3 linked regions of the Metabacillus sp. KUDC1714 genome follow. The protein of the gene in region 2 interacts with the protein of the main gene of each other region in a pairwise test. Links are inferred from orthologs where the notes say so. Each region holds a gene or a part of one and is shown on either strand. Other genes may lie near its edges.

Region 1 (3,394 bases), 3.3 Mb from region 2 along the record:
TTGGCTTTTTCGAAATCAAAGCTTTTACCATTATCAGCAACCATTACCTCGAGGCGGTCAGCATAGAGAGCAAACCCTACAACAACTTCACCACCCTCATTACTCTTATAGGCATGATGCACAGCGTTCGTACATGCTTCACTAGTTGCAATTTTCAAATCCTCTATATCATCATATGAATATCCCATTCTACTAGCAATTCCAGAAAGGGTTAACCTGATTATTCCTACATATTCTGGCTTCGCTGGAACCTTCATTTCAATATAATCTACTAATTGGTTCATTGTACCCCACCCTCTGATTTTGAAGATATATCAATGATGTCATTTAGCCCGGTTATACTAAATAAGCGCTCCAAGCGATCTGACAGCTCCACAAGATTTAGATGACCATCGTTTTTTCTTATTATTTTTAACAAACCAACAAATACCCCTAAACCCGTACTATCCATATAAGATACATTTTTCAAATTTACAATTAATTTTGATTTAAACTCTTCGGCTAGTGGTAATAATGCTTCCCTTAGCTTTGGAGCTGTGAATGCATCTATTTCACCTGCAACAAAAACAACCGTCTTATCATCTAATTTGTCTATATCTACTTTAATATTCATCCGTTTTCACCTCAGAAAGAACTAATATGTTATTACATACCCCAATAGAAAAACATTAAACCATTCTTCTTAAAATAATTAAAGTAAAATCATCCCTAAGTTGAAAATCCTGCATTTTTTCAAAGTTTCGATAGATTTTTTCAACGATTTCTTGTGAAGAAAGATCTTTATATTGGCGTATTGAATCTGTAATAACAGACCTTTCAACAAACCCATCATCTGTCCGTGATTCCGTTACACCATCAGATAAAAGGACAATCATATCCCCAGGATCTATGTTTTTTTGGTACTGAATATATTTAACGTTCTGATCTATTCCTAAAACTAGTCCCTTCGTATACAAATCTTCAAATGAGTCGGACCCAGCATGATAAAAGAATCCTGGTTCATGGCCAGCAGATGCATATGTAAATATATGGTCAATCGTATTATACATACCATAAAACATAGTAATAAACATACTAGGATCTACATTTCGTTCAACAACTCTATTCAGGTTCTCTAATATTTGATTAGGATTTCTACGTGATTCTGGAAAGCTGTCCATCGAATATTTAATCATAGACATACATAATGCTGCAGGTATCCCTTTACCAATAACATCTGCAACCGCTATACTGATTCCTTGGTCATCTTCAACAAAGTGATGATAGTCTCCATTCATCTGTTTAGCTGGGATACTTATTGCCCCAATATCTAATGAAGCTGTTGATGGTATTGATGTTTCAAGTAATGTTTGTTGAACATTTGCAGCAATCTGAATCTCTGATCTTATTTCTAATTGTTGATCACGCAAGCTCTGATGCTCCTGATAAGCAAGCCCATATCCCATCATCACTTCTAGTAAGAAGTCCAATGAAGAAAGAACCTCACTTTGGATATCCGGAAAGAGTTCTTGCAGGACGTTTCGATGAGTACTGACGATCTCTTCAGGTGGTATTTGGTGTTCGATTGTTTTTCTACTAAACTTCTGACCTTGATATAGCGCAGTTTCAGTTTGTTCATTTAAGTAATTTCTTAAAAGCTCTCGATATTTCGTTTCTAAAAAATCACGATAATCCATTTATGTCCTCCTAACGAAGCCATTTCACTGCCTTAATATCTGTACCATCTCCGACTGAGGAAGTTATATCAAATTCATCCATTAATCGTCTAACTCCTGGTAATCCAGCACCTAATCCTCCCGATGTCGAAAACCCATCTTCCATCACTTTTCGGATATCTGGTATTCCCGGCCCTTTATCAACGGCTGTGATTTTTAAACCTTTTTTACCTAGGTCATAGATGCGATCTATTCGCATTTCGCCTTGTCCTGCATATAAATAAATATTTCGAGCAAGTTCTGAAATTGCAGTTGTTATTCTTGCTTGATCAACTGTACCGAATCCAAGCTCTTTTGCTACATTCCGACCAAGTTGTCGGGCTGCAACTATGTCCCATTCGGTGACAATTTTGACACAGGATTGGTTTTCCATGCTTTACTCCCCCAACTCCCGCTGTAATGTTTCAAGCCCTTTTTCTAAATCTAAAGCTGTTTCAACATCCTCCAAATGAATGCCTAATTCAATCAATGTAATCGCAACAGCAGGCTGTATTCCTGTTAAAACAACTTTTGCACCCATTAACCTTGACATACTAATAACATCACCGAGTACCTTGGCAATGAAAGAATCGATAACATCAACTGACGTTAAATCAATAACAACCCCATTCGCTCCCGTTTCATGAATCTTATGAAGTAGATCTTCTTGAAATTGAAGCGCAGTTTGGTCATCAAGCTCCCATTGAATGGATATTAGTAGACAATTATATAGCTTTAATATTGGTATTCTAGCATTCATTTGCTATTCCTCCATTGAAACAATTTGACGATTCGTCATCTCTAACGCAGATTCAATACCTTTTTGTAAACTATTTTTAGTAATTACTTGGCTTAAGTCAATACCTAAATTTACGATTGTTTGCGCAATTTCTGGTCTTATCCCAACAAGCAAGCATTTTGCACCTACAAGTCTAACCGCTTCAGATGCTTGAATGATGTGATGGGCAACCATTGTATCAACAACTGGCACACCCGTAATATCGATTAAAACAACTTCAGCTCGATGCTTGACAACTCCTTGTAGAATGTTCTCCATAATCCGCTTAGCTCTTTCAGTATCTATAGTTCCTACTAAAGGCATAACCGTAATATTATCAAAAACAGGAATCAATGGTGCTGATAATTCCTGAAGAGCTATTTTTTGAAGGGATACTGTTCTTTCCCAAGATGATGCATATTGATGCAGCACCTCACTATTAATAGGAGCAATCCATTTATCAAATGCCCACACAAGATTCATCTTCTCTTCTTCCGTATTATTTACTGTCATCATCTCAAAAAGAATTTTGTTCAATTCAGATAATCCAGTTGATATGTATTTTAATGACCAACCTAACTGAACAATTTTTTGAGAAAAGTACTCAATTTTACTAGTTACCTCTTCCCCAAGACTATTAACATTAGTTAATACTATATTAAAATATTCATTACAAATGTTTGTATATAATTTATCAGATATAACAGTTAAGTTTTTTTGATCATCAAGATCTTTCATTCTATCAGTCCACTTATTAATCAATTCTTCGCGATTTACCTGAATAAACTCGAAGAATGGGTTTGATGCTTTGTTCATTATGGTAACTCCTCCTTATATATAACGAGAAATATATCCCCCTATTTAATTATACCGACTTATTTGTCCTAAAAAAAGAAATACCCTAAATACTCCTTTTATATCT
Region 2 (4,923 bases):
CATATTACACCACATAATTTCCCATTCTAATATTGCCTATCTTAACAATCCTTCAACTATAAATCCTGCATTATTGCTTTATCTAAGGATTCTTTAGAAGCAAAGTTTAGAGGTTCGCAATAGACTTCAATACAATCCCTTATTCAGATATGAAGTGAGGGTTACCACAATTACGGTAACCACATCAACCTATGATTTTGTTACCATCTTTTCTAGCAAACCTCAACCTTAAACCTTTTTTCCTCAAAACCTAGTTTCCATAACTTGATCAAATTTCATGAGCAAAATATTGATGTACATCTTAATAGAGAAATAACTATATATCGTTCAAACGAAACATGCATTTTAGCAAGAATAATTATTCATTAAACAAGTTGTTGCTTTACTTACATTTCTGGAATTAACTATATCAAAAAGACTGACTAAAAATCATGTCAGCCTTCGTACAACGTTTTATTATGAAAGTGCAACTATTAGTTATTAATGTACTTCTCAAATACTTCACCAAAGTCTCTCTCATGGTATTGTTCACGAGCGGAAGATAGCCAATTAAAACCGAATTCAGTAAGCCCTTTGTATGTATCTGAAAGATTATTATCATCTGTTCGAGCATTTTGTAGAACTGCTACGGCCTTATCTAAACTTTGTGTTGCCATATTTAACATAATCTCATTTTCGAAGGTTATTTCAGAAATACGGATAAGCGCTTTGTATAGATCTTTTAATTGTTCAATTTGATCTTTTCTTACATCAATATCAAATGTTTCACTACCAATTGAAAATTTTATTTCTACATCCATATCGATCTTTCCAGCTGTTTCAAGCGCAACTCCTGAAATTTTACGTTGAGAATATGGATATCGATTCAATGTTCTTTTAGATGATGCCGCACTAGCTCCATCTACGTGTATAACAGCAAGGTTCGTGAAGCAATATTCATCAGCTTTTGTTTTTATTAAAAAGTAGATTTTTTCATTATCTTCATGCATAACATAGTCATCAGCATCCGTTTTATCATAATCTGAAGGCTGAATAATTGTTCCAATATCAGATAATCCTAATGCATCAGCAGCTAATTTTTTAAACATCTAATCATCTCCATTTTTAATAATAGTTGTTATTTTCCACTCTATAATTGTTTAACTATGCTTCATTAGTACATCATTGAAGGTAGCTTTAATTGTAGGAAGTTCATAATCTTGTATGGTAAATTGAATCAATGATTCATCCATATCTAATGCTTCTGAGAACAAACCTGCTAGTCCCCTTGCGCGACGATCCACTTCCATAATTACTTCTAGTTTAGTTTCATCAATTTGAAAGAAGATCAACTCAATCTCATCGAATTTACCATAATAAGGACCTGAAGTTGGAACAAACTCGAATTCTTGAATAAACGGTAACCTTTTACGAATTTTATAGGGAGCTGCTTCATTTTTAACCTTTCTTAATTTAAAACCGAGTTGTGAAAATACGCTCATTGCTTCCTCGACCATATCACTTGGCAAAATGTCAATCATATCGCGGTCTGTTGGATCAACTGAGCCTTTTATATCTACTCCAGTTTGAATCCAAACTTTTGAGGAACCGGTACTTATTGGAGTATCCATCGGGATTTTAATTTTAAAAGGAATGGTTTTTAATTCTTCTGGCATTATAACAAAGGGCTCATTTAGCTTAATTGTTGAAATAACAGCTTGTTTATGAATGATTTTATCATCAGATTCTTTTTCATATGTAGTATTGATAGTTAAGTAGATTTCATCAATATTTTGTTCGATGCTACCACCTTTAATCTCAACAATTCCTTCTGCTTCCTCTCCTACTTTAATTGAAGATTGGGAAAGCTTTGTATCTACCTTAGCTGATCCAATTCCAATACTAGCCAAAACCTTGTTAAAAAATGACATATAACTTTCTCCTCCGTTTAAATGCATTCTTTTACATCATTTATTAATAATTGGACCTCTGCATACGGTTCATCCAGTTGAAGCATTTTTCTTAATACTTTTTTTGCGATGGGTGTAAGTTGTAATTCTTCTTCCCAGCTTCTTTTTTTCTTAGAAATTGGTTCAAAAGACGAATAAAGTAAAAACAATAAAAAATGTCCTAAAGCGTAAAAATCACTTTTAAAGGCAATTTCCCGGTACAATTGCTTTTCGAGATGATTGACTTTTTTCTCAATTAGACTTGTTTGATCTTCTAGCTTTCTTGCAAGTCCAAAATCAATAATAAAGTATTCTTTATCATTTTTTAGTATGTTCGGAATTCTTAAATCCCGATGTATAAACCCGAGTTCATGAATATATTTTACCAAATGTAAGATATGGTAAAGCTCATTGAAAGCTGAAGATTCAGTATATGAAATGTTTTCACGGAAGATTATTTCTTCAAATGTACTTCCCTTTTTATGCTCCATTACAATAAATTGTTTGTTATTCTCTTCAAAATGTTCATAAAAGGTCGGAAATGCTGAACAATTTAAAGTTTTTAATATATTTGCCTCACGTTTAAATGAATTCCGACCTGATTCTTCAAGCATTTTGTACTTCCGTAATTGTTTCAATACAAGAAGATTTCCTTGTTGATCATTCACTAAATACGTGTAACCATAGCTTCCTTTTCCGAGCAAATTTACAACAATATATTTCCCACCAATAAGTTCTGCAGTCTTTAAAGGTTTTTCACTAACTTCTATTAGCTTTGAGTAAATCCTCTTCATTTAGCTACTATAGGAACTAAAGAAACCACTTGATTTATGCTTTTTCTTATAATATTGATGGCCATATTTAGATGGATGATTATAGCCTGATTTTCGTTTTTTAAAATCACTTGAGCTATAACGATTATGGGAATGGGAAGTTTTACTTGATATGAGTGATTTAAGTATTTTGCGTAACATGTTTTATCCCTCTTTTCTGCTTTATGTTTATATATACGAATTAAAAGAACAAAGGTTTCACTTTTACATACAATAATACATCAATTATATCGTGAATTTTTAGCAACAGTCATTTTTTAACATTACAATAAAAGTATAAATACAAAGGATGGCTTACATGTTGGGACTATTAAAAACATTTGCTCCGAATCCAAAGGAATACCCTACAGTACAAGAATCTGAACGGATAAAGCTTTACGAAGAGATAAATCAATCATTAAATAATCTAACTCCTGTCTTCACAACACAAACTGAGCGTAATTTAATTAGAGAAATTTACAAGGAAACAGAACAACATAATGTTAATAATTTAACTAGAACAGAAGCATATCTCCGTTTTTTTTCCAAACATAAAGAAATTCATTGGTCATTTCTTGCTCATATGGTGTCTCGTAATGGTGGATACAGTATGACCGACTTAAAAAGCTCGTTGGTCAGCCATTTTTTTGACAATGAGAAAAGGCAGATAATGTTCGACTTTTTAGAGAGAGCAAATGCGCTAATTTTTTATGATGCATATCCCCAATTACTTTTATACGAAAAAAGCAAGAATGAAAACAGATCATACTTTCACTTACTACCCGCTTTTCATATTTCAAAATTTATGATTCCTATCTGGAACTACTTTCTTTCGTCCTCAAATTCTAGCTTATTAACCTTAGCTCTCATTACAAATGAACAAAATTATGTAGAAAAACACTTAATGTCTTCGCAAACAACGAAAAATAAAATCTTTCATACATTACCATATGTTTTGCAGGAAAAAATGGGTCTTACACATGTAATATTCCCTTATAAACGATATCCATTTTTAAGGTATTATAAACTTTCAGGAATTGAAGTTCATGAATTTTCCTCAGTGTCTGAACGAATTCAAATTGGAAAGCAGCTGTATTCAATTCTGTTTTCTAAGCATCAATATAATTCAATATATAGCTTTGCCAATTACTTTGGCCATAGTGGTTCAAGAAGTGACTATTGGCCACATTTATATACAAAGGATAATCATCATGTTCATAAGATCTATAGTCCTTCATTGCCACATGCATGGAACGATGTATCACATTCATTTCCTACAAAACAAGATTGGTTTACAGATATAGCTCAAATAAAATCTTTCGAAATTGGCATAACGATGAATGAAACAGACATAACAAAGGATGTCAAACGTGATTTAAACATGTTATTGGCGCTTGGTAAATTAAAGTTAACTAAACACAAGATTGGCTAGTATCGTCTAGAAAAAATAATTCTAGATTATATTTAGATCGATAGAAACGTAATTTGAACATACAAATGAGACTGACTTAGTATCAGTCCTTTTTCACACATTCAGTATTATGGGGTTTCAACCAAAATACATAGTGATTAGAATTCAGACGTTCCACTATTCAGTCAGCCTCAATGTTATTAACTATTAATCTTCATTCTCAAAATCTAAATCTTCATCAATAATGCATTTGTTTAGAAGGTAATCAAACGTAATATCCGCTAGTTCTTCTAGCTCACTTTCACCAGGAACATACCCTCTTTTTGTGAGCTCATTGTAAAAGAACTCCGCAATCTCCTCTGTATCAATAATCACTTCAATTTCCTTCACAATATCGCCCCCCTTTTATTGTTTATGTCCTTGTAAAAGGACATATGTCACCTTAAAACATTTAATTTTTCATTAAAGGCTAATCTTAATTAAAACAAGACTTAACAGATCTTTATGGACAGTTACCAACATCCTATTTTCTTAGCATCTCCTGAATCATAAAGTCGGAGTTTTAAGCCTGTTAAACCTTAAAAAATAAATAATATATATAGAAACTGGAATAAAGAAGGTTTTCTCTCATATAGATAGATTTAAGTGGACAAGCATTCTTAATTAGGAGTGGATAGTATGTTAAAAGCGGATTATCAGAATGGAATAATTGAAAAAGAAAGAAGATCAAATCACAATATTCTTCAGTTTATTGATGGACCAGGATTTGACA
Region 3 (5,033 bases), 1.3 Mb from region 2 along the record:
AGAACATGCTGTATTGACTCGATAGGTGTATGTGGGTTTAACACTACACCTGCCTTAATACCCTCAGACTTGATTAATTGAAGGGTTCTATGTAGATGTTTACATGCTTCAACATGTACAGTAATGATATCCGCACCTGCACGCACAAACTCATGTATATAACTGTCTGGTTGTTCAATCATGAGGTGTACGTCTAAAGGAAGCTTTGTAACAGGTCGAATTGCTTCCACAATTAAAGGCCCAATCGTAATATTTGGTACAAAGTGTCCATCCATAACATCTACATGAATATAGTCGGCACCACCATTTTCTACATCTTTAATCTCCAAACCCAATTTCGCGAAATTTGCCGATAGGATTGATGGGGCAATTTTTATCATACTAATACCTCGGCTTTCTATCTTTTATTTCTTCAACAAAGGTTAAATAATGTTCATATCGATATTGCGGTATTTCTCCATTATCTACCGCTTCTTTGATCGCACATTTTGGCTCTTTCACATGTGTGCAACCACGAAATTTACAATTCCCACTTCTTTCTTTCATTTCCGGAAAACAGTAGGTTAAATCTTCAACCTCAATACCTGTAAAATCTAATGAACTAAAACCTGGTGTATCTGCAACAAAGCCAGACCCTGCTGCAATTAATTCTACATGTCTTGTCGTATGCTTACCTCTCCCTAAATGTGTTGAAATATCATCTGTCTTTAGATCAAGATCTGGTCTTAAAACATTTAATAACGATGATTTTCCTACTCCAGATTGTCCAGCAAAAACTGAAATTTTATTATCTAGAATCGGTTGTAGGTCATGTTCTACACTAGATTCAACAGTAGAAGTTAATAGCACTTTGTACCCTGCATTTTGATAATCTTTAGCATACGAAAGCACTTTTTCTTTTATATCCTCAGATGGAATTAAATCTGCCTTACTAATAACCAGAATTGGTTCAATATCATTAGCTTCAATCAGTACAAGGAAGCGATCAAGCAGCGCTGGACTAAAATCAGGTTCAACTGCTGAAAAAACAAGAATCGCTTGGTCGACATTACAAATAGGTGGTCTGACAAGTTCATTTTTACGGCCAAATATTTCAAGTATATAACCCTCTTGATCATTATCTGCCTGGTATTCAACTTCATCTCCTACAAGTGGGGTGATCTTATTTTTCCGAAAAATACCTCTACCTCTACATTGAATCATTCTTTCGCCGTCTTGCACATAGTAAAAACCACTAAGAGCTTTCACAATTTTCCCTTGTGGCATGAATAACCTCCTAGAACAATATTGTTGTTTCTCTAAATATGTTATTGATTTATTAAAGCTCATTACAAGAATTCATAGTAAAAGTTTGTGATTAATATTCTTGTGATATTCCATAATAAAAAACTATATTCTGCTTTTATTCCTCTGGATATGGAATTGTTTCAGAGGCGACAACTTTATTATCGATCGTAATTTGGTAAAACGCGCTTTCATCTGGAGCAATTATAAATTCCAACCGCTTAGTTTGTGGACCTATTATTTTGAATTCTTCGTAGGTTTCTGAAATTGAATTCTCAGCATCATCTATACTAATTTTAACCACAAGCTCTTGACCTTCTTCTTCTGGCTCATATGGAATTTCTACGGTTTTTTCTACCTTCTTAGGCGGTTCAGGTTCTGGACCCAAAGAATATACAAGCTGCAAAGTTGTGTCTTTAGGAACGACTTCTGTTCCTACTTCTGGTAATTGTGAAATAAGATGGCCAATGGGAATATCATTTGAATATTCCTCAGATTCTATAGAAGTAAATCCATTAGAACTTACATATTCATCGACTTGAGACTTACTTTTACCAACAAAATTCTCGATTTTTTCAAGCTTAGGTCCAGAGCTCACCGTAAACTCTATGGTTTCCTCAGAAGGGATTACTTCTACCCCTATTTCAGGCGATTGAGTTAGAATCGTTCCTGCATTCTCCACTTCATTTGACTCTTCTTTCACATCAATGGTAAAACCCTTTATTTCGAGAATTGATTTGACCCTGTCAATATTTTTCCCAACATAATCATCAAGCACTACTTTTTCTTTACCAGTACTCTCATAAATCGTTATTGTTGCACCTTCTTTTGTTATTTCTGAAGCTGATGGAATTGTTTTGATGACATATCCTTCTTCTATCTCCTCATCAGAGACAAGAACAGGTTCTCCAACTTCAAATCCATTTTCATAGAGAATATCTACTGCATCTTCATAAGTTTCCCCTGAAACATCAGGCACTTCGATATCCTTTGGTAGCATCATAGGCGGAATTATTGTAAAAGCAGCAACACTAGCCGTGATTAAAATAATAAAAGTGGTAATAATAAAGATGGCAAGTTTGCTTTTTTGCTTTTTTGGTTTCTTTTCTTTCTTTGCTAGCTTTTTATTTTGCTTAATATTCTTTTTTGGTTCTTCTTTTTGGTTATCTATTGTGGAATGTACAATTGTATCCTCGATTTTACTTTGTTCAATATCTTCATTCGTAATAATAGGTATTGCTTTTGTTGCTTCGAAATCCTCAGGAATTGAAAAACGAGGTTCAGATATCCGACTTACATCAAATGCAGTTTCAAGATCTTTTTCCATTTCTTCTGCAGAATCATAGCGGTGAAAAGAATCTTTTGCAGTCGCTTTTAAAATAATATTTTCTAAGCTTTGTGGGATATCGGGATTCCATCTTTTCGGTGATGGTGTCTCTGATTGCAAATGCTTTAAGGCAATCGAAATAGCAGATTCACCATCGAATGGCAAACGTCCAGTTAATAACTCAAATAATACGATTCCAATTGAATAGATATCAGATTTGTTATTTGCTAATCCACCTCTAGCTTGTTCAGGTGATAAATAGTGGACAGACCCTAGTACAGAATTGGTTTGTGTGATTGTTGTTGAGCTAAGTGCCATCGCAATTCCAAAATCTGTTACTTTCACATTACCATGATGGTCAATCAATATATTATGTGGTTTTATGTCACGATGAATAATATGATTATCATGTGCGTGTTGGATCGCTGATACAATCTGTACCATTATGTTAACCGCTTTTCTCGGGTGAATAGGAGCAAACTGCTGTATGTATTGCTTTAAGGTTTGACCATCTACATACTCCATTACAATATAGTAAATCCCATCTTCTTCTCCGACATCATATATGCTTACTACATTAGGATGGGCCAAGCTTGTTGCAGATTGTGCTTCTCTTCTAAATCTTTTAATAAATTCGTCATCGTTAGAAAAGTCAAATCGCAATACCTTCATTGCAACTTCTCTTTCTAGAATCATGTCCTTGGCTAGATAGACGTTTGCCATTCCACCTCCGCCAATAACTTCTAGAATTTTATAACGACCACTAATTCTTTTACCTATTAGCACGGCGCTTCACCTAATTCAAGATTTGCCGTCTTTTTTATAATGACTAGAGAAATATTATCCTCTCCACCGTTATCATTTGCTGACTTAACAAGCGAATTCGCAATTTCCGGAAGAGAATGACTTTTTAAAAGTTCTTCTTGCATTTCTTCATCAGAAACTTTGTTTGACAACCCATCAGAGCATAATAAAAGCACATTATCTTGTTCAAATTCAATCGTGGAAAGATCAAGTTCTACTGTTTGTTCTGTGCCTAATGCCCGTAAAAGGACATTTTTCCGAGGATGATGTTCAGCATCTTCTTTTGAAATTTGTCCTGACCGTACCAATTCATTTACGAGTGAATGGTCTTGGGTCACTTGCTTGTAACCACTGTGGTTTAATAGATAACACCGACTATCTCCAATATGACCAATGGTCGCGAAGCTTGGGGTTATAATTACACCAACAATTGTTGTTCCCATGCCTTGACATTCTGGATTCGATAAAGAATGGTCATAAACAGCTTTGTTTACCTCTGAGACCTTCTCAATAAACCAAGCCTCAGCATCTTTAGGGCTATCAATATGCTTCACTTGCTCCCATAATCCTTTAAAGGTAGAGATGGTCATTTGACTAGCAACATCTCCAGCCAGATGACCTCCCATTCCATCAGCAACAATCGCCAACACACCAGCTTCGTTTTCAAAAACACCAACACAATCCTCATTATGTTGTCTAACTCTTCCCCTATCTGACAAATAGAAAGTATCCACCTTGGTCACCTCGTCTCCTCTTTACGCTCCTTAGCTCGAAGTTGTCCACATGCTGCATCAATATCATGGCCTTGTTCTCTTCTTACTGTTACATTAACTCCATACTTTTTAAGCGTATCTTCAAATAACTTAATCTGGTCTTTCGGTGTACGTACATAATTTCTTTCAGGTACGTAGTTTACAGGAATTAAATTAATGTGGCACTTTAAACCCTTAACTAATTTTGCTAATTCTTCGGCATGTTCAACTTGATCATTTTCTCCACCAAAAAGTCCGTACTCGAAGCTAACACGTCTTCCTGTTTTATCTACATAATACTTTACAGCCTCCATTAGATCGGGCAATTTATATGCTTTATTAATAGGCATAAGTTGAGTCCGTAATTCCGAATTTGGAGCATGTAATGATATAGCAAAATTGATTTGTAACTTTTCATCAGCAAACTTATAGATCTTCGGAATGATCCCACTTGTTGAAACAGTAATATGGCGAGCACCTATATTCAAGCCTTTATCATGATTAATAATTTTTAAGAAAGACATCATCTCATCATAATTATCAAATGGTTCACCAATTCCCATTATAACAACATGACTTACTCGCTCATCAAATTCATCAAGTGCCTGTTGTACTTTTACGACTTGAGCAACAATTTCTCCTGCTTCTAAATTTCTTTTTAATCCTCCTAATGTTGAGGCACAAAATGTACAACCAATCCGGCAACCTACCTGAGTTGTTACACATACAGAATTACCATATTCATGTCTCATTAAAACCGTTTCAATCGAATATCCATCATGTAATTCAAAAAGAAACTTAATTGTTCCGTCTTTTGATGTTTGTTGAATAAGAGTATTAAGTGTTGTTAAAGTAAAGTTTTCACT

Evidence for each region.
Region 1: the proteins of HUW50_RS25625 (region 2) and HUW50_RS10580 interact in binary tests that used the Bacillus subtilis proteins (3 or more experiments, as listed by UniProt). The link is inferred for Metabacillus sp. KUDC1714 from one-to-one orthologs.
Region 3: the proteins of HUW50_RS25625 (region 2) and pknB interact in binary tests that used the Bacillus subtilis proteins (3 or more experiments, as listed by UniProt). The link is inferred for Metabacillus sp. KUDC1714 from one-to-one orthologs.

Annotation. Positions count from the first base shown.
Region 1 is NZ_CP055263.1:2,216,008-2,219,401, reverse strand. What follows is about bases 388-3,164. They hold HUW50_RS10580 (anti-sigma regulatory factor), read right to left. Parts: upstream 2,089-3,164; coding sequence 1,687-2,088; downstream 388-1,686. Other genes in these bases: HUW50_RS10570 (STAS domain-containing protein), read right to left, coding at 2,458-3,164; HUW50_RS10575 (STAS domain-containing protein), read right to left, coding at 2,092-2,454; HUW50_RS10585 (PP2C family protein-serine/threonine phosphatase), read right to left, coding at 669-1,676; HUW50_RS10590 (anti-sigma factor antagonist), read right to left, coding at 388-613. Also shown: anti-sigma B factor RsbW, read right to left, coding at 1-284; more of HUW50_RS10590, read right to left, coding at 281-387; more of HUW50_RS10570, read right to left, coding at 3,165-3,288. UniProt on the Bacillus subtilis protein: Provides the crucial link between the upstream module (communication of environmental stress) and the downstream module (integration of the environmental signals with signals of energy stress) that compose the signal transduction pathway controlling the sigma-B factor.
Region 2 is NZ_CP055263.1:5,552,303-5,557,225, forward strand. The notes cover bases 826-3,714. They hold HUW50_RS25625 (serine/threonine protein kinase), read right to left. Parts: upstream 2,723-3,714; coding sequence 1,928-2,722; downstream 826-1,927. Other genes in these bases: HUW50_RS25615 (PH domain-containing protein), read right to left, coding at 826-1,088; HUW50_RS25620 (sporulation protein), read right to left, coding at 1,140-1,910; HUW50_RS25630 (hypothetical protein), read right to left, coding at 2,723-2,902; HUW50_RS25635 (DUF2515 family protein), read left to right, coding at 3,060-3,714. Also shown: more of HUW50_RS25615, read right to left, coding at 474-825; more of HUW50_RS25635, read left to right, coding at 3,715-4,172; HUW50_RS25640 (YozD family protein), read right to left, coding at 4,359-4,541; HUW50_RS25645 (hypothetical protein), read left to right, coding at 4,830-4,923.
Region 3 is NZ_CP055263.1:4,255,997-4,261,029, reverse strand. The notes cover bases 901-3,899. They hold pknB (Stk1 family PASTA domain-containing Ser/Thr kinase), read right to left. Parts: upstream 3,398-3,899; coding sequence 1,403-3,397; downstream 901-1,402. Other genes in these bases: HUW50_RS19565 (Stp1/IreP family PP2C-type Ser/Thr phosphatase), read right to left, coding at 3,391-3,899; rsgA (ribosome small subunit-dependent GTPase A), read right to left, coding at 901-1,266. In the rest of the region: rpe (ribulose-phosphate 3-epimerase), read right to left, coding at 1-380; more of rsgA, read right to left, coding at 382-900; more of HUW50_RS19565, read right to left, coding at 3,900-4,149; dual-specificity RNA methyltransferase RlmN, read right to left, coding at 4,155-5,033. UniProt on the Bacillus subtilis protein: Protein kinase that is responsible for triggering spore germination in response to muropeptides, signaling bacteria to exit dormancy.